3 regions of the Brucella tritici genome follow, and region 2 is predicted to be linked to each of the others. Evidence: riboswitches for the same ligand, from Rfam matches in the RefSeq annotation. Region 2 holds a riboswitch; each other region holds the start of a gene.

Region 1 (9,792 bases), on a different contig from region 2:
GAAGGAGCGCGACGGTGAGCGCCGGGCCAATGCCGGGCAAGACGCCGACGGCTGTGCCGAGCGTGACGCCGATCAGCGCATAAAGAAGATTCGATGGTTCAAGCGCCACCAGAAGCCCGTTGGCGAGAAGTGCGACAGTATCCATGATGGCACTTAGCCTTTAAAGCATTTCCAGCAAAAACGCGAAGCGGCTTTGCGTAGGATAATGCGACAAAACAAGGACTTAGAGCATTTCCAATGTTTCAGTCAAAACTGGGAATGCTCTAAACGAATTGTTCGAGCCAGCCGGACGGCAGCGATAGCTGCAGGCCGCGCGCAAAGATGAACCAGATCACGAAGGCAAAGACGATGCCGACGGGAACGCTGATCCAGAATTTGCGATAGCCGAAGCCGCGTGCTGTTGCTGCGAAAAGCAGGCCGGTGGACAGGGAAAAGCCGACTGTCTTCATCGTCAGCATCTGGATAGCCAGGCCGCCGATGATCCATGCCATAGGGGCGATTTCCTGATGCTCACGCTCGGGGAAATCACCGCGAAGCGCTTCGAATACGGTCCATATGGCAAGGCCGAACAATCCGGCTGCAACGACATAGGGGACGGTTTTCGGGCCGACCGGCGAGTAGCTCGTCACGTCGTTGCCATAGGTTGTCGACCACGCAATGGCGATGGCGACAGCTGCAAGAACAAGGGCGATGACAAGAGCGGCGAAATCTGGCGCCGCCCCTTCCGGGCGGCGCTTTTCCTGCGGTTCTGATCCTGTCATTTGACGAGGCCGATTTCCTTGAGGATGGTCTCAGTCGCGGCGACGTCCTTGGCAAGCTGCTCCTTGAATGCCGGGCCAGCGAGATATGTATCCGCCCAGCCCTTGTCTTTCAGGGCTTTCTGCCAGGATTCGGACTTTACCATTTTCTCGATATCGGCATTGATGGCAGCTTCCTGTTCGGCAGTGATGCCGGGAGCCGCACCCACCATGCGCCAGTTTTGGATCGAAACATCCACGCCACCTTCCTTGAAGGTTGGTGCGTCGATGCCTTCCAGGCGCTTGTCGCTTGAAATACCGATGATGCGCAGCGTCCCAGCCTTGATCTGGGGTTCGAATTCGCCGTAGCCGGAAATGCCTACGGTCACCTGATTGCCGAGAATGGCAGCCAGTGCTTCACCACCGCCGGAGAAGGCGATGTAGTTGACCTTGGTCGGGTCGACCCCTGCTGCCTTGGCAAAGAGGCCTGCGGTGATGTGATCGGTGCCGCCTGCGGAACCGCCGCCCCACGAAACGGAGCCCGGATCAGCCTTCAGCTTCGCGGCAAGATCGCCAAGATTCTGGATGTCGGAAGATGCCGGTACGACGATGGCTTCATATTCACCTGTGAGGCGTGCAATCGGCGTGATGGCATCAAGTGTCACCGGCGACTTGTTGGTCAGGATAGCGCCGACCATGACATAGCCGCCGACGATGAGCTGGCTCGGGTCGCCCTTGTTCTGGTTTACAAACTGAGCGAGGCCGATGGTGCCGCCAGCGCCCGGAACGTTGATGACCTGAACGCTGCCGGAAATCTTTTCATCCTGAAGCGCGCTCTGCATCGTGCGTGCCGTCTGGTCCCAGCCGCCGCCTGGAGCCGCAGGCGCAAGCACCTTATAGTCTTCTGCGGAAGCAGAGCCTGCCATGGCCAACGCCGCCACCGACGTCAGGGCCAGAATAAATCTACGCATATGTCCTCCCAGATAGAATGTATGCCGCCTTCCGGCGGACCTCCCCAAAGTCCCGCTCCTCTAGCGGGAGTTGTCTACATGGATATTGCCAAAAACAAATTCAATAGGCCAGTATGTGCGACTATAGTTTGGCCGCAATTTAAGCGGCAGACTTTCGAATCACTTGAAATTGCAGGCCGAAACAGAGCGCGAGACGCGCTTGACGGCGGCGATGCGCTGACGTAATTGTGTAACGACGGTTCCCCGACCGAGAGCGAAGGGGATTAATAGGGAACACGGTGAGGACGACCCGAAAAGGGGCCAAGACCGTGGCTGCCCCCGCAACTGTAAGCGGATTGCCGTTCATCCTCGTGACGTTCAAAGCGTCATGCCACTGTGCCGGAGAAGCGCGGGAAGGCAGATGAACAGCAGATATTCGTGAGCCAGGAGACCTGCCGTTTAGTGTTGTCCATTGTCACGGGCGGGGATGCCCGGAGCAGGAGCCGGTTATGACAGATTTCCGCGTCGCAGGACGCTTCCTCCCATCGTTATCGCATGATTTCGACATGTTCCCGGATATGCCTGTTCGTCTTCCGCGCCGGATTTTATCCGCCGCCTGACAGGGCGTCTTTCTCTCATCATTTCGGGGACTTTCATGAATATTCTCGGCAAGATGCCGTTTCGCGCCGCCGTTTGCGCGGCTGCATTTTTTCTCGCAGGCGGTGTGACCGCTCAGGCAGCGGAAACGCAATATCCGCTGACTCTGAAAAATTGCGGTCGTGTCGTTACCTTCAAGCAGGCACCCGCCCGCGCGGTTGCAGTTGGCCAGAGCAGCACAGAAATTCTTTACAGCCTGGGTCTCGGCGACAAGGTCGTCGGCACGGCAGTGTGGTTCGGCCCTGTTCTCAAAGGCTTTGAAGAGGTGAATGCCAAGGTCAAGCGGCTTGCCGATAATGATCCGAGCTTTGAAAGCGTTCTGGCGCAGAAGCCGGATATCGTGACGGCAGATTTCCAGTGGCATGTCGGCCCGACAGGCATCGTGGCAAAGCCTGAACAGTTCGAGGAACTGGGCATTCCGGCCTATACCTCGCCATCCGATTGCGTTGGCAAAGACAATTCCGGTGGTGGCGACGGCGTTCGTACGGCGGCGTTCAAGATGGATATCGTCTATCAGGAAATTACCGAACTGGCGCAAATCTTCAATGTGCAGGACCGTGGCGAGAAACTCGTCGCCGACCTGAAGGCGCGTGAAGCGGCTGCGCGTGAAAAAATTGGGGCTGCGGACGGAAAGCTTTCGGCTGTCGTCTGGTTCTCCAGCACGCAGGTCGATGCCGATCCCTATGTTGCAGGCAAGTTCGGCGCGCCCGCCTATATTCTTTCGGCGCTCGGCATCAAGAATGTGATCGACAGCGAGGAAGAATGGCCGACGGTCGGATGGGAAACGATTGCAAAATCGAACCCTTCGATGATCGTGGCTGCAAAGCTGGATCGCCGTCGCTATCCGGCTGACGACATTGCCGTCAAGCACCAGTTCCTCGAGAACGATGCGGTCACGAAACTGATGCCTGCGGTCAAGGACAAGCATGTCTTCGATATGGATGCGCAGTCGATGAGCACGTCGCTTCGCGTGATTGAAGGCATTGAAACGCTTGCTGCCGACATTGCCGCCTCGGGCCTGAACAAGTGACGGTTCGGGCGGCGACAACAGGCTTCAAACAGAAGGGAAGGGCACGCTCCGGCGTGTTCTTCCTGGCCTTTTCGCTTGTCCTGCTTCTTCTTGCTCTTTGGTTCGGAGCGGCGATAGGCGAAACGGCAATACCGCTCGATGTGGTTGCGAAGACCGTGGCCAATCGGGTGTGGAATGCCGGATATCCGCTCGAGCCCATCGATGAAGGGATCGTCTGGAGCTATCGTCTCAGCCGTGCGGTTATCGCGGCATGTTGTGGCGCGTCGCTCGCAATATCTGGTGTCATTCTGCAGTCGCTGCTCCGAAATTCGCTCGCCGATCCTTATATTCTGGGCATCTCCGCTGGTGCTTCGACGGGCGCGGTCGGCGTTGCCATTCTCGGCATAGGCGCTGGCGTGCTGACGCTTTCGCTGGGTGCGTTCATTGGCGCTATTGTTGCTTTCTGCCTTGTGTCACTGCTGGCGTTGCGAGCCGGACGCGGCAGCAGCGCGATCATCCTCGCAGGCATTGCCGGTTCGCAGCTTTTCAATGCGCTGACATCATTCATCGTCACAAAAGCCGCAAATGCGGAGCAGGCGCGCGGCATCATGTTCTGGCTTTTGGGCAATCTTTCGGGCGTGCGCTGGCCTGATGTCACTCTTGCCCTGCCTGCCTGCCTGATCGGGCTTGCCATCTGCCTGTGGCATGCGCGTGCGCTCGATGCCTTTACCTTCGGAACCGAATCCGCCGCTTCGCTCGGCATACCGGTGCGTCGCGTCTATGCGGTGCTGATTGGTGTCAGCGCCATGATGACGGCGGTCATGGTTTCCATCGTTGGCTCTGTCGGCTTTATCGGTCTCGTCATTCCCCATGCGGCGCGCATGGTGGTTGGGGTCAGACACGGCAGGCTGTTGCCCGCGGCAGCACTCATCGGGGCAATCTTCATGATCGTCGCCGATATCCTGTCACGCATCATCATTCCGGGGCAGGTTTTGCCGATCGGCGTCATCACGGCCTTGTTCGGGGCACCGGCATTCGCTCTGTTGCTTGGACAAAGGAGGGCGTCGTCATGATCCTCTCAGCACGCAATGTCGGCTGGTCGGCAGGCAATGTCGAAATTTTGCGCAATGTTTCGCTGGAAGTGGCGGAAGGTGAGTTTCTTGGCATCATCGGGCCGAACGGATCGGGAAAGACCAGCCTTCTCTCCCTGCTGTCCGGCGTTCGCAGGTGCCGTGTCGGTGAAATCAATCTGTGCGGCGCGCCCATCGCCAGTTTCAGCCGCCGCGAGATCGCCCGGAAAATGGCGCTGGTCGAGCAGCAGGCAGGAACGGCAGAACGCATTACGGCGCGCCAGGCGGTCGAACTCGGGCGGACGCCCTATCTTGGCGCGCTGTCGCCATGGTCGGCAGAGGATGATGCTATCGTTGACCAGGCACTGGTCAATGTCGATATGGCGCATCTGGCCGACCGCTGCTGGCATACGCTTTCCGGCGGTGAACGACAGCGCCTGCATATTGCCCGCGCTCTGGCGCAGGAACCGCAGATTTTGCTTCTGGACGAGCCGACCAATCATCTCGATATCGGGCACCAGATCGGGCTGCTCGATCTGGTCAGCCGCCAGAAACTGACGGTGGTGGCCGCCTTACACGACCTGAACCACGCCGCAATGTTCTGTGATCGTATTGCGGTGATAGACAAGGGCGATCTCGTTGCGCTTGGCACGCCGCGCGATGTTTTGCGGGCAGAGCGTATTGCCGAGGTTTTTGGCGTCGAGGTCGATGTCGAATATCAGGGTATCAGCGGCTGTCACATCCGTTACCGGACGCCGAGCCATCGCTCTCTGGAGCTCAGACATTCGGCGTGACCGATTATCTGCAAATCTTCGTTGGGTTTTATGCATTTCTTCTAATGAATGGGAAATAAATAGGATTATAAAATAGATATAGCTAATACTGATACTATGAAACGTCGGGTAACGTTATGAGAATATGTAGTTCTTTCAAATTTTTCTCACAGTAATTTGAGCAGTTTTGTTGACAAACTGTTTCCGTCGCGTTGACGATTGGGTTATAAAAACTCAGCGCATCAGGGCAGTGTACTCATCGGCAAGGCTGGGGCCTTTCTTGTTGAGCGCACCGCTGAAGGACAGAAGAGATCATTCCTTGATTTGTTCCGTCATTCACGGTCCTGATATGCGGGTCGTTCCGGTTTTCGGGAAGATCCGTTTTAAATAAAGAAACATTATTGGCATGTTCGCGTGAATGCGGTGTGCGGCGAATGCAGTTTTTTCAATGAATTACTATACTTATAAAGAGCGGCGGCTTTTCGTTTTGGAAAGCCGCCGTTGTTTTATCAAGGATGTTGAGCGCCGGTGACGGTGAGATAGACCGCATAGAGCGACTTGGTTGCTGCAATGAACAGCCGGTTGCGGCGCGGACCGCCGAAAGTCACATTGGCGACCGTCTGCGGCGTCTTGATCTTGCCGAGAAGCGTGCCTTCCGGCGAGAAGCAGTGCACGCCGTCGCCAGCGCTGGTCCACAGATTGCCGTCTGTATCGAAACGGAAGCCATCCGGCAGGCCGTTGTCGATGGTGCAGAATATGGCGCCGCCGGTAACCTGCTTGCCGTCCACAACATCGAAGACACGGATGTGGCGCGGCGCATTCTCGTCGTGGCTATAGGCGCTGTCGGCGACATAGAGCCGGGTTTCGTCCGGCGAGAAGGCGAGGCCATTCGGCTGATGGAAGTCGGTTACGACGGCATTGATCTCGCCAGTCTTCGGGTCGAGGCGATAGACATTGCGCGACGGCTGTTCCGGCTCGGCCTTGTAGCCTTCATAATCGGCCATGATGCCGTAGGTCGGATCGGTGAACCAGATTGTTCCATCCGAGCGCACGATCACGTCGTTGGGCGCATTGAGCTTCTTGCCCTGATAGCTGTCCGCCAGCACGGTGATGCTGCCATCCGGTTCCGTACGGGTGACGCGGCGACCGCCATGCTCGCAGGTGACGAGGCGTCCCTCACGGTCGCGCGTGTTGCCATTGGAAAAATTGGACGGGCTGCGGAACACCGAAACGCTGTCGCCAACCGGGGCTTCCGGGACCCAGCGCAGGATGCGCTGGTTCGGAATGTCGCTCCACAGAAGGCAGTTCTGGTCACCGAACCACACCGGGCCTTCTGCCCAGCGGCAGTCGCTGTAAAGTTCGTCCAGATCGGCACTCGGCACGATCATCTGCTTGAAGCGTTCGTCGTGGATTTCGTAAATCGAAACAGTTTTTGACAAGGAAAGTTACTCCGAAGGAATTTAACGCTCGGCGCGTCGGCCACTGGCGAGGATAATCACCGCAATGATGGTGAGCCCGGTCAGGACAAGACGGACACCGGCGCCGAAGCCGTAGGTGTTGAGCATCGAAACGATGAGGAACATGAAGAGGGCGGCGCCCCAAATGCCGGGGATGTTGGAATCGCCGCCGGCAACTGCTGTGCCGCCGATGATGACAACGGCAATCGACATCAAAAGATATTCCGCACCCATGTTCAGCGCAGCACCGCCCGAGAAGCAGGCAAGCAGGAAGCCGCAGAGCGAAGCGAGCACTGCGCAGAGCAGATAGGTGACGAAGCGCGTGCCATCGACCGGAACACCCGCCATACGCGCAGCAAACGGGTTCTGGCCGATTGCCGAAATCCAGCGTCCATAGATGCTCTTTTTCAGAAGCACCCAGCCAATGACCGACAGGATCAGCGCTACGATGGCGACGTTGGGAATGCCGAGCGTGGAGGATGTGGTGAACTGCGCGAGGCTTTCCGGCGGTTTTACGCGGAGGCCGCGATTGCTCCAGATGGCGGTGGACTGGATCAGGAAGCTCATCGACAAGGTGGCGATGATGGGCGGAATGCGTAGAAGCTTGATCAGCGCATAGTTGCAGATGCCAATGGCAACACCAACCAGAATGGCAACGCCTAGCCCCGCCAGCACCATGCCGTCCTGCGTATCCATGAGCTTGAGCGCCAGTGTTGCGGCAAGCGTCATATTGGCTGGGACAGACAGATCGATGTTGCCGGGGCCGAGCGTAATGACGAACATCTGCCCGAGGCCGACGATAACCGAGAAGGAGGCGAAAGTGAAAGCCGCGTGCGAGAGCCCATGTGCGCCCGCGCCCCCGGTAAAGAGGATGGTGATGATCCAGACGATGGCAGTGGCGATGAACGACCATATCCACGGGCGGTTGGTAAGGACAGCGAGACCGCTCATTGCTTTTTCTCCCTCTTTTCGAGGCGATTAAGGAAGAGGCGCAATGCCAGCACCACGATGAGAATGCCGCCTTGCGCACCGATCTGCCAGTCCGGCGAAATGCGCATGAAGGAAAGGAAGGACCCGGCAAGCGTCAGAGTCAGCGCGCCGATAACGGCTCCGATGGGCGATACGCGCCCGCCGACAAACTCACCACCGCCGAGAATAACGCCTGCGATAGATAGAAGCGTATAGCGCAGCGCGATATTGGCATCTGCCGATGTGGTGAGACCGACCAGTGCAATTCCTGCCAGCACTGCGAAGAAGGCAGCCAGTGCATAGGTTCCGGCGCGGATCATGGTGACAGACCAGCCTGCGCGCTCGATGGAGCGGCTGTTACCGCCCGCGCCACGCATCAGCACGCCGAAGGTGGAGCGCATGACAATGAAATGCGTGACAACCGCGATCAGGATGCTGGCCACAATGGCCATCGGCATGAAAGGCGGCTTGGCGGTCATGACCCAGCGTGCCCAGTCCGGTGCCTGTCCGCCTGGCGAGGGCAGTAGCAGAACGGCAAACCCGCCCCAGACGAAGCTCATGCCAAGCGTGACGACGATGGAGGGCAGATTACGCAGGTGGATCAGCGCGCCAAGCGCGGCATAAGCTGCAATGGCTGCCACAAGGATCAATACCCCGATGACGGGCGTGGTGTTGAGATAGGTTGCGGCAACACAGACCACGAAACTCACGAAGGTGCCCATCGAAAGATCGAGATCGTTGACCGCCATGATGAGCATCTGGGCGATGGTGGCTAGCGCAATGGGGACGGCCAGATTGAACAGCAGGTTCAGTCCGGTATAGCTCATGGCGCGCGGCTGCATGTAGAAGACGGCGGCAAGCAGCAAAGCCAGCGAGAAGACCGGCGTCAGCAGGCGGATGGAGGAAGAGGAAAGGCGCATTATTCGTGACCTCTCCCAGATGACATGGCAAATGACGCAGCAAGCACGTTCTTTTCCGTAATGTCTTCGCCGGTCAGTTCTGCAACGATAGCGCCGTCGCGGAAAACATAGACACGGTCGCAAAGTTCTATTTCGTCCATTTCGGTGGAGTACCAGACGAATGTGCGTCCGTTTTCGGCCTCATGGCGCAGGATTTCATAGACTTCCTGCTTGGTGCCGACATCGACGCCACGCATCGGATCGTCCATCAAAATAGTGTTGGCGCTGGTTGCCAGTGCGCGGGCGAAAAGCACTTTCTGCTGGTTACCGCCCGAGAGCGACAGGATACGGTTGCCCATATCCGGCGTGCGTATCTGGATGCGATCTTTCCAGTCACTGCCAAGGGCATCTTCCCGCTTCTGGTCGACGAGTTTGAGCGAAGACAGCCGGTCCAGCGAGCCGATGGTGAGGTTGTGCAGGATACTCCACAGCGGGAAAGTGCCGTTGAGGCTGCGATCGCCCGCAACGAAGGCGATTTCGCAATTGCGAGCCGGAACCCAGTTCGGCCGCCGTGCATAGTAGAGATCGAGCAGCATCCTGGTCTGTCCATGCCCGGCCAGACCGGCGAGGCCGATGACTTCGCCCTTGAAAGCCTCAAACGGCTTTATGTCGGTGGCGCGCTTGGCTAAGGACAGAACGGGCGTGCCGCTCGCATCGGTATTTGCGGTGCGGCGCGTGGCCTTTTCGCGCTCGACGCTGCCCATGGCTTCGACGAGGCTGCGGTTGGTGAAATCTTTTGCTGCGCGATTGGCGACCACCTTTCCGTCCTTCATCACCACGATGCGGTCGGAGGTTGAGAGAATTTCACCCAACATATGCGAAATCAGGATAACGGCGCCGCCGGTGCGGACGAAACGGCGCACATAGGCCATCAGTTGAGCGGCAATACCTGCATCAAGCGATGACGTCGGTTCATCGAGAATAACCAGTTTTGGCGCAGTGCCGGGCGCGGTAAAGTTGATGGCGATTTCCACCATCTGGCGCTCGGCGATGGAAAGCTCATCGATGGTAGCGCTGCTGTCGATCTTGTGGCCCGGAAAAATCTCGTCGAGTTTTTTGGAAATCAGTTCAACGGCCTTGCCGCGCCAGCCAGCGCCAGTCAGATCGCGCTGCATGATGCGAACATTTTCGGCAATGGTCAGGTTCGGAAACAGCGACAATTCCTGAAAGACGCAACGCACGCCGTGCTTGCGTGCCATCGCCACGCCGTA
Region 2 (9,792 bases):
CGATGTCGGCCATTCACCATGATCCTGCGTGTAACGGGTAATCAGGAGTTCCGCAGATTTGCGTCCAAGCTCCCATGCTGCGGGAGTGGGAACGGCACGACTATCGGTGGAGAAGAAATTCCGACCGGTCGGCAGTACATCGGGTCGGCCACGCGTTGGCGCACCAGATGGTCCCGGCGGCACAAACCGCCCGCCAAGTGCCGCAAGAAAACCATCTATCTCCGAAGGCCCGCAGGAAACCACCATGGAGCGCAGATGTTCCTCTATGGATTGGAGAACCGCCCGCGTCTGTGACCAGTCTGCGGGACACTCTGTATCACCTGCAACGAAGCTGGCTGCCAGCAATTCGATACGCTCCACCGTATCGCCCGCAATACGCCAGGTTGCAGGACTCGCAGCCCGCAAGAGATCAGGTTTATTGCCCGTCCACGCCTCTGCCATATTGCAGTCAAGGGGATCGAATGTTTCGCCAAGCCCGCAATCCGCAGCGATTGCACGCTGGAGACTTTGATCGCCGGGCGCACCGCCAAGCGAAACTGGCACGCCACGCGGCACACGTGCCAGCGCAACCAGAAGATCGGTCAGTAGCCTGCCTTCAGGCGCCAGCCCGAAAATATGCAGACCATCGCGGATTTGCATTTCCTTGAGATCGCACAGATAGGCGTCGAGCTTTTGCAGCGCCATGTCTGCATCGTCATGGTCGTGAATACCCACATCGCGATCAAGCCCAATGTCGCGCACAAGATCGAGTATCTGCCCTTTCAGCCTCAGCAGGCGGCGCGGATCGACACCAGAGGCCTCGTAATATTCGTCTACCAGTGCTTCGAGGTCTTTCAGCGGCCCGTAACTTTCGGCGCGTGTCAGCGGCGGTGTCAGGTGGTCGATGATGACTGCGCTGGCGCGACGCTTGGCTTGCGTGCCTTCGCCCGGATCATTCACGATGAACGGATAGATATGCGGTGTAGGACCGAACACGGCCTCGGGATAGCAGTTTTCCGACAGCGCGAGCGCCTTCCCCGGCAACCACTCCAGATTTCCATGCTTGCCCATATGCACAATGGCGTCGATACCTGCGACCTCACGCAGAAAAGCGTAGAAAGCAATGTAGCCGTGCGGCGGCACCAGATCAGGCGAGTGATAAGTCTCTTTCGGATCGATGTTGTAACCGCGTGCGGGCTGAATACCCACGAAGGTTTCACCCAGCCGCATCAATGGCAATGCGAAAGCGACAAGCTCCTGCGCAAAATAAGGGTCATTTTCCGGCGCGCCCCAGCGGCCTTCGATTTCCTTCTGAATCGCAACGGGAAGTTTTTTGAAGAAAGCCTTGTATTGATTCAGTGAAATCGTTTCACGTATCTCACGTCCGTCACGCGCAGCGTTGGTCGGACCTGCCGTCAAGACACGCATCAACGCATCACCGTCCGCGGGCAGGTCAGCGACGGGATAGCCGCCCTTCGCCATAGCGTGCAGTACTTCAACCGTTCCGGCTGGCGTATCGAGCCCTACCCCGTTTCCAAGCCGTCCGTCACGGTTCGGATAATTCGCGAGGATAAGCGCAACACTTCTTTCATCAGGTGATTTCCGCTTCAAACGCACCCAGTTTGCAGCAAGTTGCGCCACAAAGCCCACGCGGTTTTCATGCGGCTCGTGTGTCACGATATTCGCTTCCACTGCCGCATCAAACTGCTTTGCAGACTTGAAGGACACGGCACGCGAAAGCACACGCCCGTCCACTTCGGGCAAAGCGACATTCATCGCCAGATCGCGCGCCAGAAGCCCTTGCTGCGAGCGCTCCCAAACCGCCTTCGGCGTGCCGGAGAAAATCACCTGCAACACCATATTGCCGCGCTTATCGAGGACAGTCGGCTTGCGCTCCGCCCCCGGCGAAGAAATTGCAAATCCCGTGGCGTTCAAAACGATATCCGGCGGACAATCCTCGAACAGGCCGTCCACGACCGCCGCAGACAATCGATCCTTGAGGCTCGAAACGAATATTGGAAGCGGATTGAGGCCTTTTGCCTGCAAAGCAGCAATCAGCGCATCGACGGGCTGTGTCTGTCCGCTTTGCACCAGCGCCCGATAAAAAATAATGCCAGCGACAGGTGCCTTTGCATCATTCCAATGCGTGCGGATGCTGTCTAGCGAGGAGACATGCTCTCCCGGCCACCACAGACCAGCCTTGAGCAGAGGTGCCGCACTTTCCGGCTTCTCGGAACCTGCGATCAGCGCAGCGCAATAGCGAAGGAATGCGCCTGCATTCGCCGCACCGCCCTCGATCAGATACTGCCAGAGTTCATTTCGCTCGTGGACAGAGATCGTCGAAAACCGGTCCAGCCCATGATCCGGCTTGTCGTCTCCCGGCAATACGGCGATCTTGATACCGTGACTGACGGCACAGGCATGCAGCGCTTCCAGCCCGTAGGGCCAGTATGTCTCGCCGCCAATGATGCGCACTACTATAAGGCTCGCATATCTGGCAGTACGCTCCACATAAGCGTCCACCGACATGGGATGGGTGAGGCCCAGGAAATTGGCCAGCCGCAAGCTTGGCAAATCCGGCGCAAGTCTATGTGCCTGCGCCAGACTGGCCAGTTCAGTATCGGCTGCGGAAAGAAACAATATTTCTCCCGGCGTCTGGCCGAGATCGACGGCTTCATTGCCGTCGCTGATTGTTCCTTTCTGGGCAAGAAGAAGATGCATCGGTCAGACAGCGTCTTTCACGGCCTTGGCGATGGCTGCTTCATCGATGTCGTGCAGCCCGATCACGACCAGTCGCGTGGAGCGCGCTTCATCCTTGCCCCATGGACGGTCGAAATAATGCTCGATGCGTGGACCGACTGCCTGCACGACCAGACGCATCGGCTTGCCCGGCACATCGACAAAGCCTTTCAGGCGAAGAATATCGTGTTCCGCAATGACCGCTTTCAGTTTTTCCGTGAACAGCTTGGGATCGCCCACAGAGCCCGCTTCGACTACGAAGCTCTCGAACTCGTCATGATCGTGCTCATGTCCATCTGCATGATGGATTTCATGGTGGGATTTGCGGTTGGCGATGTCGTCTTCAGTGCCAACGCCAAGGCCGAGCAAAACGTCAGCTCCCAGTTTGCCAAAGCTCGCAGGAACCATATTCACCCGGCGCGACGAACGCTCGGCCACATCGGCCTTAACACCGTCGAGCATCGAGGCGTCAATCAGATCGGCCTTGTTGAGAACAATCAGATCAGCAGCATGAATCTGATCCTCAAAAAGTTCCTCTAAGGGGCTTTCATGGTCAAGAGATTCATCCGCTGCGCGCTGTGCATCCACCTTGTCGTGGTCATCGGCAAAACGACCTTCGGCAACGGCTGCCGCATCAATCACGGTTACTACACCGTCGACTGTTACCTGCGTCTTGATTTCCGGCCAGTTAAATGCGGCGACGAGTGGTTGCGGCAATGCCAGACCGGAGGTCTCGATCACAATATGATCTGGACGATCAGCGCGATCCAGAAGCTTGGTCATGGTCGGGATGAAGTCATCGGCAACGGTGCAGCAGATGCAACCATTGTTCAACTCGATCACATCTTCTTCGCGGCAAGTCTCGATACCACAACCTTTCAGAATACCGCCATCGACACCGAGATCACCGAACTCATTGATAATCAACGCGATGCGTTTTCCGTCAGCGTTTTCCAGCAGGTTGCGGATCATCGTCGTTTTGCCCGATCCGAGAAAACCCGTGATGACTGTTGCGGGAATTTTCTGTCCCTGCATCGATTTATCCCTTCATCTTGAGCGGCAGCCCTGCCGCCATGAAATAAACTTCATCCGCAACTGCGGCCACTGCCTGGTGCAGAAAGCCTGCATGATCGCGAAATTCCCGTGCCATGCGATTTTCCGGCACAATCCCAAGTCCAACTTCGTTCGAAACAAAAACAACAGGCCCGGCAAGGTTCGGCAGCATAGCAACAAGACTTGCCGTCTCTGTTGCTATATCGCGCTCGGCCATCATCAGATTGGTCAGCCACAGGGTCAAACAATCGATCAGCACGAACCGATCCGCAGCAACATGCAATGTTAGTGCGCCAATGAGATCGAGCGGTTCCTCTACCGTCTGCCATTCTGAACCACGGCGGTCGCGGTGAATGGCAATGCGGCTTTCCATTTCCTTGTCGAAGGCGCGTCCTGTTGCCAGATAGAGCAGCTGAAGCCCCGAGGACGCAGCCATCTTCTCGGCATAGGACGACTTGCCCGAACGGGCTCCGCCAAGGACCAGAACCGATTTTCCCGGCGAAGCCATTTTCATCAGCCCTCAATCTCGGACGATGCATAGTGCTGGATGAACCAGCCGAGTGCGAGGCCGATCACCGCCCACATGAACAGGTTCGTCGCCAGCGATGCGACTGCATATTGCGAAGCAAGCAATGATGGAATCGGTGACGAGATCTCTTCCGGATGCGGAGCACCATAGAGATGTGGAGCCACGATCAACACCAGACCGAGGATTTTTGCCCAGATTTCCTGGCGCAACACGATGAGATAGAGCCCCAGACCGCTCAGCGCCACGGTTGCAATCCACCAGAGCTGACGTTCGGCCAGATCAGCCGCAGGCATTGCCGGCAATTCCGGTGACAAGCCCAACGCGGGCAGAAAAGCGACCGCAAAAAAGCCCGCAACACCCCAATAAATGCCATTCTGTACCGTAATGCGGCGCCCTAGAAGCAAGGCCACGCCACCAAGCAGCAAGGCAAACCCCGCTCCTGCTACGAGATTGGCAAGGATCGTATTGCCCAATCGCCCAAAAGGCAGTTCGGCGCCTTCTTCTTCAGCATCTGCGGCAGCGGCACCATGATCATGCGGCGTGGCTTCCGCCTCGCCATGGCTGTGCCCCCCACCAGCATCTTCATAGACTTCGGCTTGCAGGATCAAAGGCACTGTCTTCAAATACATGGCGGGAGTAACCAGCAGCCCGGCCAGAAGACCGGCAGCAAGTGTCGCCAACAAATAACGGATCAACATTTCTGTCCCTCAATAGCAATTTCGCGCCGATGGCCGTCCGCCATCGAGCCTTGCTCAGCTTCAATTCTCAAAAAGGTTAGGCTGCTCAGTGGCAGGGAAAACCATAAGAATGGCGCGTATCATGTGCTGAATCGTGCAGCGTATCGGAATGGGCAAGCCCTACACCGTAAATCAGGAACGCGCCGAGAAGCAGTGACACCACAGCAGTGCCCAGACGGGCAGCAAGCGGCATTGCGAGTGTGCTGGAAACAGAATCTTGAGTACGTGCAGCCATGACAACCTCCGTGCAGGCAGCAGGGAAAGACCTCCCATGGGGTTCAGGCTCTATGCCTTCACGCAACAGGCAGGTCTCCTGGCTCACGGGTCGCGGGGATTGAGGCTACCTTCCCAGAAGCCTTTAATGCTTCCAGTGGTTACCGGCTGCCCGGCTTGCCTCATCCCTCACCGCTCTACAGTCGCGGGGTCGGCTGCGATAAAGACGCCCGGATTGGGTCCGTCCGTCGCATTCCCTTTTTGGTATCGCCGGGATTCGTCCCGGCAAAGACCTGTTGCACGATTTTGACAGTAGGCTTTCGCCCCTTCGGCGTCAATCAGCGAACATACAACCACATTCGAAGGTTTTGGCCTCTCAGTCGCACCCAGCCATCAATTACATCGGCATGACGTGAAATTCTGGACCAAAGCCAAATCATGAGACCAATGATGAGCGTCCAGGCGATGACAACATCAGACAGGAAATGTGCCCCCATAAACACGCGATTCAATGATACGAGTGCAAGAACCGGAACTAAAATAACCGCTACATTTAATCGAAAACGTGCCGGTACAAGGATCAAGAGCGGCAGCATTGCAGCCGCTGCCGACGATTCACCCGATGGGAACGAACAACTATGACCACACATGCGCGCTAACTGCCAAGCTGGGGTAAAATCAGTCGTCCCTCCGAACTCCACTAGGTTCCTCGGTCGCGCCCGACCAATAAGAAGTTTTAGACTATGGACGAGAACACCAGGGCCAAGCGCGTAGGTAAGTACAACATAGACAACCTTATGCGGCGCAATGATTGAAAGTGGATGACGCCATAAAGCATAGAGTGCCACGAGCGTGACCATAGATACTAACAGATACCATTGACTGAGCCGGTGAAAATCTCGCAATGCGATCCAGTTTGGATTGTGAGAAAAATAGAAACTACCCGCTTTGAAAAAATATCGGGAGACAATCAAATCAGTCTGAGGGAAAATAATAAAAAAACCACTGACTACCACAAAAGAATAAAGGAGCAGATTCTGCACTCTTAGATTACTGAAACGAGATGCAGACCCAGAAGAAACAAAAACACTCAATAAACACCCATTAAATAAATATAATACTAAGTTAATAAATATTCACATATAATAAAAATATTTCTATACAACTATGATAATAAAATAAATCGTTTAAAATAACTAGCAATTAATAAGATTTAAGGCAGTGCGGAACATGGTAAAGATACAAGCTCACATTCAACGGATTTTGAACAGTGCATCGATATCAAGACAGGCTTCCAACCCTTCGGCCAACTCATCCAATGCAGCTTCCACGCCAGCGCGATAGTTCACCGAACTGCTCCGCACACCAAGATTTTCCAGAAATCTCCGGCGAAATTCATCCGCATTGAAAACACCATGGAGATAAGTCCCCGTGATACGCCCATCTGGCGATACAGCTCCATCGTCATGCTCGCCAATGCGGGCGAAGGGACGCCCCATATCCGGTCCGGTCGTTCGACCGATATGAATTTCATAACCTTGCAGCGGCACATCATGGAGAAGCGAGGTCGCCTGCACATTGCGGACCACCTTTTCAGGCTCCATCACAGTTTCGATATCGAGAAGACCAAGACCGTCAATGTCGCGTACATGCCCCTCGATACCAGACGGGTCGCTGATATGGCGACCAAGCATCTGAAACCCGCCGCAGATACCGAGCACATGACCGCCTCGTTTCACATGGGCAGACAACTGGCGATCCCAGCCATGGTCACGAACCGCCTGCATATCGGCTATCGTGGACTTCGTCCCCGGCAGAACGACAAGACCCGCATCACCGGGAATGCTCGAACCGGGCGGCACCATGACCACTTCTACATCCGGTTCAGCTTTTAGCGGATCAAGATCGTCGAAATTGGCGATGCGCGGCAACATCGGCACAGCAACCACAAGCGACTTCTTGTCTCCGCGAACGGCACGTTCAAGAACGACAGAATCTTCGGCTGGCAGTCTCGATACCGCTTTCAGCCACGGGACAACGCCGAAAGAGCGCCAGCCGGTAAACCGGGTAATGGCAGCCAGCCCGTCATCAAAAAGCGAGATATCGCCCCGGAACTTGTTGATCAGAAAACCGCGAACCATGGCGCGGTCCTGTTCGGAAAGAATAGTGTGCGTGCCGACGAGAGAAGCGATAACGCCGCCTCTGTCTATGTCGCCTACGAGAACAACCGGAACATCGGCCTGCGTGGCAAACCCCATATTGGCGATATCGCCAGCCCGCAGATTGATTTCAGCCGGCGACCCTGCCCCTTCCACCAGCACAAGGTCCGCGCCTTCGCTGACCATGGCGAAGGATTCCATGACAGCCGCCATGAGTTGCGGCTTCAATTCCTGATAGTAGCGCCCGCGCGCTTCGCCCCGCACCCTTCCCTGCACGACGACCTGGCTACCCATGTCGGTCTGCGGCTTGAGGAGTACCGGGTTCATATGGACAGACGACGGTACAGCGCAAGCCAATGCCTGCAACCACTGAGCCCGGCCGATTTCACCGCCATCGTCGCTGACCGCTGCATTGTTGGACATGTTTTGCGGCTTGAAAGGGCGAACATTGAGACCGCGATTGCGCGCAACGCGGCATAGTCCGGCAACAAGAACACTTTTGCCGACATCCGAACCCGTTCCCTGAAACATGATTGCGCGTGCCATAAATTGCTGCGTAACTTAAACTGAACTCGCTGGCAACGGGACCTTGATCGGCGAGCATCTATGCAAAAATGCGCATCAGTTTATTACAAATGTGAGCAACATTATTCCAATGGAGCGTTGGCAGCCCTCCGCGGTTATGATCTAGTCCAGGGGAAGAGGTACGGTGCTACAGGGAGGAAACCATGGATGCTGCCGACCAGAACCAGTTCGAACTGAACGAAGATCAGCTTGCCATTCAGGATATGGCGCGAGCCTTCGCCAGTGATCGCGTTGCCCCGTATGCATTGGAATGGGATCGCGAAAAACATTTCCCGGTCGATGTATTGCAAGAGACCGGGCCGCTTGGCATGGGCGGCATTTATGTGCGTGAAGATGTAGGCGGCTCGGCACTCAAACGGCTCGACGCAGTGCTTATTTTTGAAGCGCTGGCAACCGCATGCCCTTCATTTTCGGCTTTTGTCTCCATCCACAACATGGCCGCGTGGATGATCGACACCTACGGTAACGACGAACAGCGCCAGCGCTTTCTGCCGAAGCTCACGTCGATGGAATCGCTTGCCAGCTATTGCCTGACCGAGCCCGGATCGGGTTCGGATGCCGCCGCGCTTAGAACACGGGCCACACGCGATGGCGACCATTATATTCTCAACGGTTCCAAGCAGTTCATTTCCGGTGCAGGCGCCACAGATGTCTATGTGACGATGGTGCGTACCGGTGAGGACGGCCCCAAGGGAATTTCCACCATCGTTGTGCCAAAAGATGCACCCGGCCTTTCGTTTGGCGCGAATGAATTCAAGATGGGCTGGAATGCGCAACCGACGAGAACCGTCATATTCGATAATTGTCGCGTCCCCGCTGAAAACCTTCTCGGCGAAGAAGGTACCGGCTTTCGCATAGCGATGGCAGGACTTGACGGCGGCCGGCTCAATATTGCCGCCTGCTCACTCGGCGGCGCGCAATCGGCACTCGACAAGTCGCTGGAATATTGCAGCCAGCGTAAGGCTTTCGGCCAGACAATCGATCGTTTTCAAGCGCTGCAATTCCGCCTGGCGGATATGGAAACCGAACTCTCCGCGTCGCGCCTGCTTCTTTACACCGCTGCAAGCAAGCTCGATCGCAAAACACATGATGCAGGCAAATGGTCAGCGATGGCGAAGCGCTTCGTTACCGACACGGGTTTCAATGTGGCGAACGAAGCGCTGCAGCTTTTCGGTGGCTACGGCTATCTGCATGAATACGGGATCGAAAAGCTTGTCCGTGATCTCCGCGTGCACCAGATTCTCGAAGGTACAAACGAGATCATGCGTGTGATCATTGCGCGCCAGATGATCGGACGTTGATTTCAAAGTGCATCCCGAAAAGTGGAACGGCTTTCGGATAAGATGCACGTACTTCCAGTTAACAACCGCCAAGGGAGGAATTCATTATGGCCACAATAGCATTTATCGGCCTTGGCAATATGGGTGGCCCGATGGCCGCCAACCTTGTGAAAGCCGGTCACACCGTCCGCGGCTTCGACCTCTTGCCGCAACATCTTGATGAAGCGCAGGCCAATGGCCTCTCGATAGCGTTGAGCGCGCAGGATGCAGTTGCTGACGTCGACGTGGTCATCACCATGCTGCCAGCAGGAAAGCACGTTCTCTCTGTCTATGAAGATATTGCACCAAAAGCTCGAAAAGACTCACTTTTCATCGACTGCTCCACAATCGACGTGGATTCGGCACGCAAAGCACATGAACTGGCCGCGAGCCACGGACATCTTTCCATTGATGCACCCGTTTCCGGCGGCACCGGTGGCGCTTCGGCAGGTACGCTGACTTTCATGGCTGGTGGCAGC
Region 3 (9,792 bases), on a different contig from region 2:
CGCTCGCGCCAGTAATTGCCGTGGCGGTCGCGTCCAAGGTTATCCGTATCGCCGGCGGAAAGGACTGACCGATGCCGCGTTTCATCGCCAACATCCTAGATTCCCGTGTCGGTCTTTTGCTGGCGCGGGTGGTCCTTACCTTCGTTTTCTGGTCGAGTGGGCTGGCCAAGTTCTTCGACTTCGGCGCCCATGCTGCGGAAATGGAAAGCTTTGGTCTTCATCCGGGCTGGCTGTTCAACAGCGCAACCCTGCTTTTGCAGATTGGCGGATCACTGATGATCATCTTCAATCGCGGAACCTGGCTGGCTTGTGGTGCTCTTGCCGTCTTTACGATCCTGACCATTCCCGTTGCGCACCCGTTCTGGGCAAACGAAGGAAAAGAAGCTTTCCGGGATATGACGGTGGCGCTGGAGCACATATCGCTGATCGGCGGTCTCGCTCTTGCTGCTATTCTATCGCGCAAGGTCTAAATCACTAGACGCACGGATTGCCCTGCCTGTACCTTGCCTGTCATCTGATCGACAGGCAGGGAGGGCCTCGCATGGATGTGACGATCATAACGGGAGCATCGGAAGGAATCGGCGCAGAAACTGCACGGCAGATTGTCCGGCGTGACCGCGCCAATGCTGCTCTTGTGCTAGCTGCGCGCAATGTGGAAAAGCTGGAAAATCTGGCCACCGAGTTGCGGCAACTGGGCAGCTCCGTGCTGGTGGTGCCGACCGATGTGAAAGTTCGTGCAGCCTGCATCGCTTTGATTGATAAGACTGTTTCTGCTTTCGGTCGCATCGACACGTTGATCGTAAATGCCGGCATGTCGGCTCACGCCAATTTTGCCGAAATCACGCCGGACGATCTCAACTGGATGCATGATCTGATGGAGTTGAATTACTGGGGTAGCGTCTGGCCCATTCATGCCGCACTTCCGCATCTTGCCGCCAGCAAGGGACGTATCGTGGCTGTCTCATCTGTTGCCGGATTGATCGGCGTGCCGGGGCGTACGGCCTATAGCGGAACGAAGTTCGCTCTTTCGGGTTTCTGTGAGGCGCTTCGTGCAGAACTGGAACCAAGCGGGATATCGGTCACCATCGTCTATCCGGGCGTCGTCAAAACCGACATTCGAAAAGTGGGCTATAGTGCAAGCGGTGGCACTCTTGGAACGAGCGGTGTCCGTGAAGATGACATGATGCCGGTCGAAGAAGCCGTACGACTGATGCTGGAAGGTGTGCGGGCACGCAAGCGTGAAGTGTTGATGACGCCCCAGATGCGATTCGGGCGCTGGTTGAAACTTGTCGCTCCCGCGCTGGTGGATCGCATGGCCCTCAAGGCCATCAAGCCGGAATTCAGACCGAAACCGATCAAACCCGCAAAATAAACAGCGATAATCCCTGCTATTCACAGGGCTCACATAATGGCCCGTTAATTTTACGTTTGCCGCCAACTATCCGTTGACGGGTTTTTAACTTCGACTACTATATATAGTGTTCTAGGTTCTTTCGATTCGTTGGGTCGAAAGCTAAGACGGGAATCCGGTGCGTTTCATCCATGATGGATGGGGCAATGCCGGAGCTGCCCCCGCAACTGTAAGCGGAGAGTTCTGTTCATCATGTCACTGGCTTTGGCTGGGAAGGCGGACAGGACGTTGATCCGTGAGCCAGGAGACCTGCCTTGAACGAAAACGTCCACGGGCGGGGTGTCCGGTTGGCGCGCAATTATGTGTGGCAAACTATTGCCTTGCAGATTGCTGTCCCGAACTTCCCGCTCATAGCTTCGGGGTGAAGTCCATGTCCAGTATATTCAGTTTCGGTTCCGGTCCTCCCTTCGAGGTATAGTTTGTTGCGGTCAGGCTGCTTGTTATTGCGACCGGCCGGTCCCGTATCTCATGTCTTTCGACGCGCATCTTGCGATGTGCGAACGGCTCTTTGCGTCTCCTATCGAGAGTATTCCAGTTTAAACCGAACCGTTGGGAATACTCTATCCCTTTGTTTTTATGCATGTCTTAGCCGCAAAACCGGTTACCACTTTTGGGAGACATGCTCCAGTGAGGAAAAAATGAACGTTACAGTTTATAGCAAACCCGCCTGCGTTCAGTGCACCGCCACCACACGCGCCCTCGACCGCCAAGGCATCGAATATGAGGTCATCGATATCTCTGCCGATGCCGATGCTTTCCATCTCGTTCAGGGCATGGGTTATCGCCAGGTGCCGGTGGTTGTGGCAGGTGAATCCCATTGGGCGGGCTTCCGGCCCGATATGATCAGCGCTCTCGCCTGAGGGCTATGGTCACATGAGCCTGATCGTCTATTTCTCCAGCCGGTCGGAAAATACACACCGGTTTGTCGAGCGGCTTGGAATGCGGTCGAACCGTATCCCGATGGACGGTTCAGGCGGATTGCAGGTGCGCGAGCCATTCGTGCTCGTGACGCCCACATATGGCGGCGGCGGCTCCAAGGGCGCTGTCCCCAAACCTGTGATCCGCTTCCTCAACGATGAGAGCAACCGCTCTTTCATCCGCGGCGTGATTGCCGCGGGAAACAGCAATTTCGGCGAGGCTTTCTGTATCGCCGGCAACATTATCTCCGCCAAATGTCAGGTTCCCTATCTCTACCGCTTCGAGCTTCTGGGAACCGATGAGGACATTGGCAATGTCAAAAACGGGATGGAACGATTTTGGACACGGCAGACACGACCTTGATCCGAGAGCGCGAGGCACGACCAGTGGCGCAGGATGCGCCTCAAGCGGCGACTTCCAACAGCAGCAAACCGGCAAAATCCTCGGACGGGCTGGATTATCACGCGCTCAACGCGATGCTGAACCTTTACGATGACGAGGGAAAAATCCAGCTTGATCGAGACCGGCAGGCTGCACGCCAGTATTTCCTCCAGCACGTGAACCAGAACACCGTCTTTTTCCATAACTTGCGGGAAAAGCTCGATTATCTGGTGGCCGAAGGCTATTACGAACAGGAAGTACTGGACCAGTATTCCTTCAATTTCGTGCGCGATCTTTTCGACGAAGCCTATGCGAAGAAATTCCGGTTTCCGACCTTTCTTGGCGCATTCAAATATTACACCAGCTATACGCTGAAGACCTTCGACGGAAAGCGCTATCTCGAGCGCTATGAGGATCGCGTCTGTATGGTGGCGCTGGCGCTGGCGCGCGGCAATGAGCAGCTTGCGCGCGATCTCGTTGATGAGATCATTTCAGGCCGCTATCAGCCTGCGACGCCTACATTCCTCAATGCGGGAAAGAAACAGCGCGGCGAGCTCGTCTCGTGTTTTCTGCTGCGTGTCGAGGACAATATGGAGTCCATCGGCCGCTCCATCAACTCGGCTCTGCAATTGTCGAAGCGGGGCGGCGGGGTGGCCTTGAGCCTCACCAATATTCGCGAGGCGGGTGCTCCCATCAAGCAAATCCAGAACCAGTCATCCGGCATCATTCCGGTGATGAAGCTTCTTGAGGATTCCTTTTCCTACGCTAATCAGCTTGGCGCGCGGCAAGGCGCCGGCGCTGTCTATCTGCACGCACACCACCCGGATATCATGCGTTTTCTTGATACGAAGCGTGAAAACGCCGACGAGAAAATCCGCATTAAAACCTTGTCGCTTGGTGTGGTCATTCCAGACATTACCTTCGAACTCGCGAAGAACAACGAGGATATGTACCTCTTCTCGCCCTACGATGTGGAGCGGGTTTACGGCGTTCCATTGACCGAGATTTCGGTCACCGAAAAATATCGGGAAATGGTCGACGACGCGCGTATTGCCAAGAAGAAGATCAATGCACGCGAGTTCTTTCAGGTGCTGGCGGAAATCCAGTTCGAGTCCGGCTATCCCTATATCATGTTCGAGGACACGGTGAATCGCGCCAATCCGATTGATGGGCGCATCACCATGAGCAATCTCTGTTCGGAAATCCTGCAGGTGAGCGAGGCGAGCATCTTCGGCGAGGACCTTTCCTATGATTATCTCGGCAAGGATATTTCGTGCAATCTGGGTTCGCTCAACATTGCATCGGCGATGGACTCGTCAGATTTCGGCAAGACCATCGAGACCTCCATCCGCGCCCTGACTGCAGTTTCCGATATGAGCCATATCGGTTCCGTGCCGTCAGTCGCCCGAGGGAATGATGAAAGCCATGCCATCGGTCTCGGCCAGATGAATTTGCATGGTTATCTCGCCCGCGAGCGGATTTACTACGGTTCCGATGAAGGTGTCGATTTCACGAATATCTATTTCTATACGGTGACCTATCATGCGATCCGCGCATCGAACCTGATTGCGGTGGAAACGGGGAAGTCGTTCAAGGGTTTCGAGAAATCCAAATATGCATCGGGTGAATATTTTGACAAATATACCGAGCAGCTTTGGGAACCGGCGACGGAAAAGGTTCGCGAAATCTTCGAAAAAGCTGGCATTGCGATCCCGTCGCAGGACGACTGGCGCGACCTGAAAAATGCGGTGATGGAGGGCGGGCTTTATAACCAGAACCTTCAGGCCGTGCCGCCGACCGGATCGATCTCCTACATCAATCATTCGACCTCCTCGATCCATCCGATCGTGTCGAAGATCGAGATACGCAAGGAAGGAAAGATCGGCCGCGTCTACTATCCGGCAGCTTTCATGACCAATGACAATCTCGACTATTATCAGGATGCTTATGAGATAGGGCCGGAAAAGATCATCGACACTTACGCGGCGGCGACGCAGCACGTCGATCAGGGCCTGTCTCTGACATTGTTCTTCCGCGATACGGCAACTACCCGCGACATCAACCGTGCGCAGATCTACGCGTGGAAGAAGGGCATCAAGACTATCTATTACATTCGCCTGCGCCAGATGGCGCTTTCCGGCACGGAAGTGCAGGGCTGCGTTTCCTGCGCCCTCTGACCACTGGTGATGACCATGAATATTCAAGTGAAGACCAAGAACCCGAAGCCTGCAGCCGTGCGCGCCATCAACTGGAACCGGATCGAAGATGAGAAAGACCTTGAGGTCTGGAACCGTCTGACCGGCAATTTCTGGCTGCCGGAGAAAGTGCCGCTTTCCAATGACATTCAGTCATGGGAGACGCTGAAACCGCAGGAAAAGCAGCTGACGATCCGCGTTTTCACCGGGCTGACGCTGCTCGATACGATCCAGAACGCGGTCGGTGCCGTGAAGCTGATGGATGATGCCGTGACGCCGCATGAAGAGGCAGTGCTGTCCAACATCTCCTTCATGGAAGCAGTTCACGCGCGCTCTTATTCGTCGATTTTCTCGACGCTGTGCCTGACGCCGGATGTTGACGATGCCTATCGTTGGTCGGAGGAAAACGAGTTTCTACAGCGCAAGTCTGTCCTGATCCTGGACCAGTATCGCGCGGATGATCCGCTGAAAAAGAAGATCGCCAGCGTCTTTCTGGAAAGCTTTTTGTTCTATTCTGGCTTCTATCTGCCCATGTACTGGTCGAGCCGGGCAAAGCTGACGAATACGGCCGATCTTATCCGGCTCATCATTCGGGATGAAGCCGTGCATGGCTATTACATTGGTTATAAATTCCAGCGTGGACTGGAGCGGCTGAACGAAGAGCAGAAGCAGACGATCAAGGATTTTGCTTTTGAGCTTCTGCTGGAACTTTACGACAATGAGGTTCGTTACACGGAAGCGCTCTACGACGGCGTAGGCCTGACCGAAGACGTCAAGAAGTTCCTGCACTACAACGCCAACAAGGCCCTCATGAACCTTGGCTATGAGGCACTCTTTCCGGCGGAGGCGTGCAAGGTCAATCCGGCGATCCTGTCCGCTCTTTCACCGAATGCAGACGAAAACCACGATTTCTTCTCCGGTTCCGGCTCGTCTTACGTCATTGGCAAGGCGGTTGCGACCGAGGATGAAGACTGGAGTTTCTGATGGCATTTCGGCGCCGCGTGACACCGGCGCCGAAACCTTCCGTGATGGAGAAGGCGTTGACGTTGCGGTCTCGTTTTGCGACACATGAGTGATGCAGACCGTTAGCATTATGTCGTAACTTGGCTATTGAGAAAATTTTAAGCAGAAATTGTATTCAGCTAATCAATTATTGATTGTATCGAAAAAATTCATTTTTCATTTGGTTTCTGCCTCTATCCCTTTACGACAGGGGGCTTAGGCGAAAAAGGTTGATCGAACCGCATTCACGCCTGAGCGAAAAAAGGGCTGAAAATGGACACGCGGGGGCAGAACAGCAAGGATGTGCCGCTGGCAGTCGATCTGGACGGAACGCTGGTTTCGACCGATCTGCTGTGGGAGGGCATTTTTCTTCTTTTGAAGAAGAACATCCTGTTCGTCTTCATGCTGCCGGTTTGGCTGTTCTCGGGTAAGGCCTATCTCAAGCGGCAGGTGGCCGAACGCATTACGCTCGATGCATCGCGACTTCCCTATCGAACCGAGTTTCTGGAGTTTCTGCGCAGCGAACACGCATCGGGACGAACTTTGGTGCTGGCAACAGCAGCGGCAGAACCGATGGCCAAGGCCGTTGCGTCCGAGCTTGGGATTTTCAGCGCCATCTATTCGACCTCCGACACGACCAATCTTTCGGCGGAACGCAAGGCCAATCTGCTTGTCGAACACTATGAACGACAGGGGTTTGACTATGCCGGAAATGATCGTGATGACCTGCCGGTTTTCGATGCAGCCCGACAGGCGATCGTTGTCGCGCCCGATCACGCGGCGGCACATTTCCAGCAACGGACTGGCTGCAAACTTTTCAGTGGTGAGAAACCGACTATTAGAACCTATGTTCGTATGCTGCGTGTTCATCAGTGGCTGAAGAACCTGCTTGTCTTTGTGCCGGCCATTCTGGCGCATGACATATTGAAACCCGACGTGTTGACTGCGTCTTGTCTGGCATTCATCGCCTTCTCTGCTACGGCATCTGCGATCTATATCGTCAATGACATTGTTGATCTTCCGGTGGATCGAAGACATGCGCGAAAAAATCAGCGACCTTTTGCACGCGGACAGATATCCATTCCTTTTGGTCTAGGCGTTGCGGCGCTGTTATTGGTTCTGACGGCTTTCGTCTGCTTCTTCCTCCCGTCCGCCTTTACGCTCGCAATTGTCACCTATCTGGCTTTCACGACCGCCTATACCTTCGCCTTGAAACGCATGTTGTTGGGAGATGTGATTTGCCTCGCAGGGCTTTACAGCCTGCGGCTTTTGGGAGGGTCGGCGGCTTCCTATATTCCGCCGTCGTTCTGGCTGATGGCATTTGCCATGTTCTTCTTTCTTTCTCTGGCGCTGGTGAAACGTTATGTCGAGTTGCAGGGCGCTACAGTGACAGAAAAGGACCGGATTTTGGGGCGAGGCTACCGCCCTGAAGATCGCGATATTGTTGGGCAGTGTGGGGTTGCGGCTGCATTTACCGCAGCACTGGTTCTGGCGCTTTATATCAATAGCGATGCCGTCAAGACGCTTTACACCTATCCCTGGCTGATATGGCCGCTTGGTCCGATCGTACTCTATATCAATGTGCGTGTGTGGATATTGGCGCATCGGGGCGACATGGATGACGATCCAGTGCTCTTCATTGCCAGGGATTGGCGCAGTCAGGTTGTCATCGCGCTTGGTGCGGTGCTGCTTCTTGTGGCTGGTATGCGCTGATGGAACGATACTTCGACAGTTTTGGCCGCATTGACCGGCGAAAACGGCAATACCTTCCGCTGGAGAGGTTGGAAACTGATTTCACGCGAGCCTTGCCCGGCGATGCGAGCTTGTTGCCGTTCGGAAATGGTCGCTCCTACGGCGATAGCTGCCATAATGATGCGGGCTTCCTTGTGCCCATGCAGGCGCAAAAAAAGATACTGCACTTCGATCGCGATAAGGGATTGCTGACGGCTGAGAGTGGCGTGCTTTTGAGTGAGATCATCGCCCATATTGGCCCATATGGTTATTTCCTGCCTGTCACACCGGGCACCCAGTTTGTGACGCTCGGCGGCGCCATCGCCAATGACGTGCATGGCAAAAACCATCACCGGCGGGGTAGTTTCGGGTGTCATGTTGAGGGGGTGGAACTGCTTCGCTCGGACGGTGTCCATTACAGATGTTCCGATGCGGAAAATATTGACCTGTTCCGGGCGACAATCGGCGGAATGGGGCTGACTGGATTAATTCTTCGCTCAACGATCCGGCTCATGCGGGTGGGCGGTCTCGACGTCGAAGAGAAGGTTCGGCCTTTCCGCGATCTTGGTGCATATTTTGATATGGCCGAGGTGGCGGATCATGAAAATGAATATGCTGTTGCCTGGGTGGATCAGCTCTCCGATGGCCGGGGCCTGTTGATAGTTGGTAATCATGTGGCTGCGCCGAATGGCTCTTTTTCGCCCGCCGGGCGGTTTGGAGTACCGTTTGAATTGCCATTCTCGCTTTTGAACAAGTCAAGTCTGGTGCTTTTCAATGCGGCCTATTTCCAGCGCAAGAAGCAACTGAAGACAGCGCGTAGAGTGTCGTATCAAAGCTTCTTCTATCCACTCGACGGCGTCAGAAACTGGAACAGGCTTTACGGTCCGGCAGGGCTTTACCAGCATCAAAGTATCATTCCGTTCGACGCGGCCCGAACGATTATTCCTGCGATGCTGGAGGCAAGCCGTGTTGCGGGACAGGTCTCTTTCCTGACTGTGCTCAAGCGTTTCGGCTCAGTGAAATCTCCTGGCCTCATGTCATTTCCGATGCCGGGATATACGCTGACGATGGATTTCCCCAATCGTGGCGGCAAAACGCTGGAACTGTTGGATCGTCTGGACCGGATAACCGTGGAGGCCGGCGGTCGGGTCAATCCGTATAAGGATCACAGGATGAGCGCGGAAGTTTTTGCTGCAAGTTATCCGCGTTGGCGCGCTTTCGAAGCTTTTCGCGACAAGGCTTTCAACTCCAATTTCTGGCGCCGCACGGCATTGATGCTCGGTGCAGCAGGTTAGGAAACGTGATGAAATATATTCCCTTCATCCTGTTCACGGTCATGACCAATGCCGCCGCGCAGTTGATGCTGAAATATGGTATGCTGACGCTCGGACCAATCAGCTTTTCTGCCGAAACATTGATCCAGCGCATGTTCCAGATTGTCTTCAATCCCTGGATTTTTGCCGGTTTGCTGACCTTCGTGATCTCGATGGCGTCACATCTTTACGTGCTGTCGAAAGTCGATCTTTCGTTTGCCTATCCGTTCCTCAGCCTTGCCTATGTCGCGGTCGCCCTGTTCGCCTGGCTTTTGTTCAAGGAGGAACTGGGTGCCTACAAGATCGCAGGTATCGCATTCATCTGCATCGGGACAGTGCTGATCGCACAAAGCGGCAAGTCATCCGAACCGCCGGCGGAAGCCAATATAAACCAGCAGACACATAGTTAAACGGGGGGCACGATGAGACATATAATCTTCGGCGGCGATGGATTTGTTGGTCGTTATCTCGCTCCGAAACTCCTTGCCGATGGCCATGAAGTCATTGTCGCGGATATCGTGAAAAGCGATCTGCCGCACTATGCCGATGCTGCTTTCATTGCGACCGATGTAACCGATCCCGAAGCAATCCGCAGGCTTGGTATCCGTGCAGACGACATGGTCTACAACCTGTCCGCCAAGATGCTTTCGCCAATTCAGGTCCGGGCGAAGCGGCACGACTTCTTCTTTCCCGTCAATTATTACGGGACGGAAAATATCATCAAGGCAATGGATGCGGCGGGTGCGAACAAGCTCGTCCATTTCACCACCGATATGGTTTACGGGCACACCTATGTCTGGCCGCAGAAAGAAGACCACCCGTGCAAGCCGCTTGGTGAGTA

What was found. A riboswitch is a leader RNA that binds a small molecule or an ion and turns the genes downstream of it on or off. The one in region 2 is predicted to bind cobalamin.
Positions count from the first base shown of each region.
Region 1: linked by a shared signal. The riboswitch ahead of F9K94_RS16885 (ABC transporter substrate-binding protein) and the one ahead of F9K94_RS03950 (CbtB domain-containing protein) in region 2 are both predicted to bind cobalamin.
Region 3: linked by a shared signal. The riboswitch ahead of nrdH (glutaredoxin-like protein NrdH) and the one ahead of F9K94_RS03950 (CbtB domain-containing protein) in region 2 are both predicted to bind cobalamin.

Region 1 is NZ_WBVY01000004.1:499,249-509,040, reverse strand. It holds gene F9K94_RS16900 (tripartite tricarboxylate transporter permease) at 1-145, opposite strand, end outside; gene F9K94_RS16895 (tripartite tricarboxylate transporter TctB family protein) at 264-761, opposite strand; gene F9K94_RS16890 (Bug family tripartite tricarboxylate transporter substrate binding protein) at 758-1,708, opposite strand; cobalamin riboswitch at 1,932-2,161, shown strand; gene F9K94_RS16885 (ABC transporter substrate-binding protein) at 2,343-3,374, shown strand; gene F9K94_RS16880 (FecCD family ABC transporter permease) at 3,371-4,426, shown strand; gene F9K94_RS16875 (ABC transporter ATP-binding protein) at 4,423-5,217, shown strand; gene F9K94_RS16870 (SMP-30/gluconolactonase/LRE family protein) at 5,706-6,584, opposite strand; gene F9K94_RS16865 (ABC transporter permease) at 6,657-7,604, opposite strand; gene F9K94_RS16860 (ABC transporter permease) at 7,601-8,542, opposite strand; gene F9K94_RS16855 (ATP-binding cassette domain-containing protein) at 8,542-9,792, opposite strand, start outside.
Region 2 is NZ_WBVY01000001.1:781,118-790,909, forward strand. It holds gene cobN (cobaltochelatase subunit CobN) at 1-2,700, opposite strand, end outside; gene cobW (cobalamin biosynthesis protein CobW) at 2,704-3,753, opposite strand; gene cobU (bifunctional adenosylcobinamide kinase/adenosylcobinamide-phosphate guanylyltransferase) at 3,758-4,279, opposite strand; gene F9K94_RS03945 (CbtA family protein) at 4,285-4,998, opposite strand; gene F9K94_RS03950 (CbtB domain-containing protein) at 5,084-5,272, opposite strand; cobalamin riboswitch at 5,324-5,562, opposite strand; gene F9K94_RS03955 (phosphatase PAP2 family protein) at 5,589-6,344, opposite strand; gene F9K94_RS03960 (cobyric acid synthase) at 6,504-7,955, opposite strand; gene F9K94_RS03965 (isobutyryl-CoA dehydrogenase) at 8,138-9,295, shown strand; gene mmsB (3-hydroxyisobutyrate dehydrogenase) at 9,382-9,792, shown strand, end outside.
Region 3 is NZ_WBVY01000002.1:768,781-778,572, forward strand. It holds gene F9K94_RS08915 (MFS transporter) at 1-68, shown strand, start outside; gene F9K94_RS08920 (DoxX family protein) at 72-470, shown strand; gene F9K94_RS08925 (SDR family oxidoreductase) at 542-1,372, shown strand; cobalamin riboswitch at 1,469-1,682, shown strand; gene nrdH (glutaredoxin-like protein NrdH) at 2,050-2,271, shown strand; gene nrdI (class Ib ribonucleoside-diphosphate reductase assembly flavoprotein NrdI) at 2,285-2,692, shown strand; gene nrdE (class 1b ribonucleoside-diphosphate reductase subunit alpha) at 2,668-4,887, shown strand; gene nrdF (class 1b ribonucleoside-diphosphate reductase subunit beta) at 4,903-5,889, shown strand; gene F9K94_RS08950 (UbiA family prenyltransferase) at 6,181-7,620, shown strand; gene F9K94_RS08955 (FAD-binding oxidoreductase) at 7,620-8,933, shown strand; gene F9K94_RS08960 (EamA family transporter) at 8,942-9,361, shown strand; gene F9K94_RS08965 (NAD-dependent epimerase/dehydratase family protein) at 9,374-9,792, shown strand, end outside.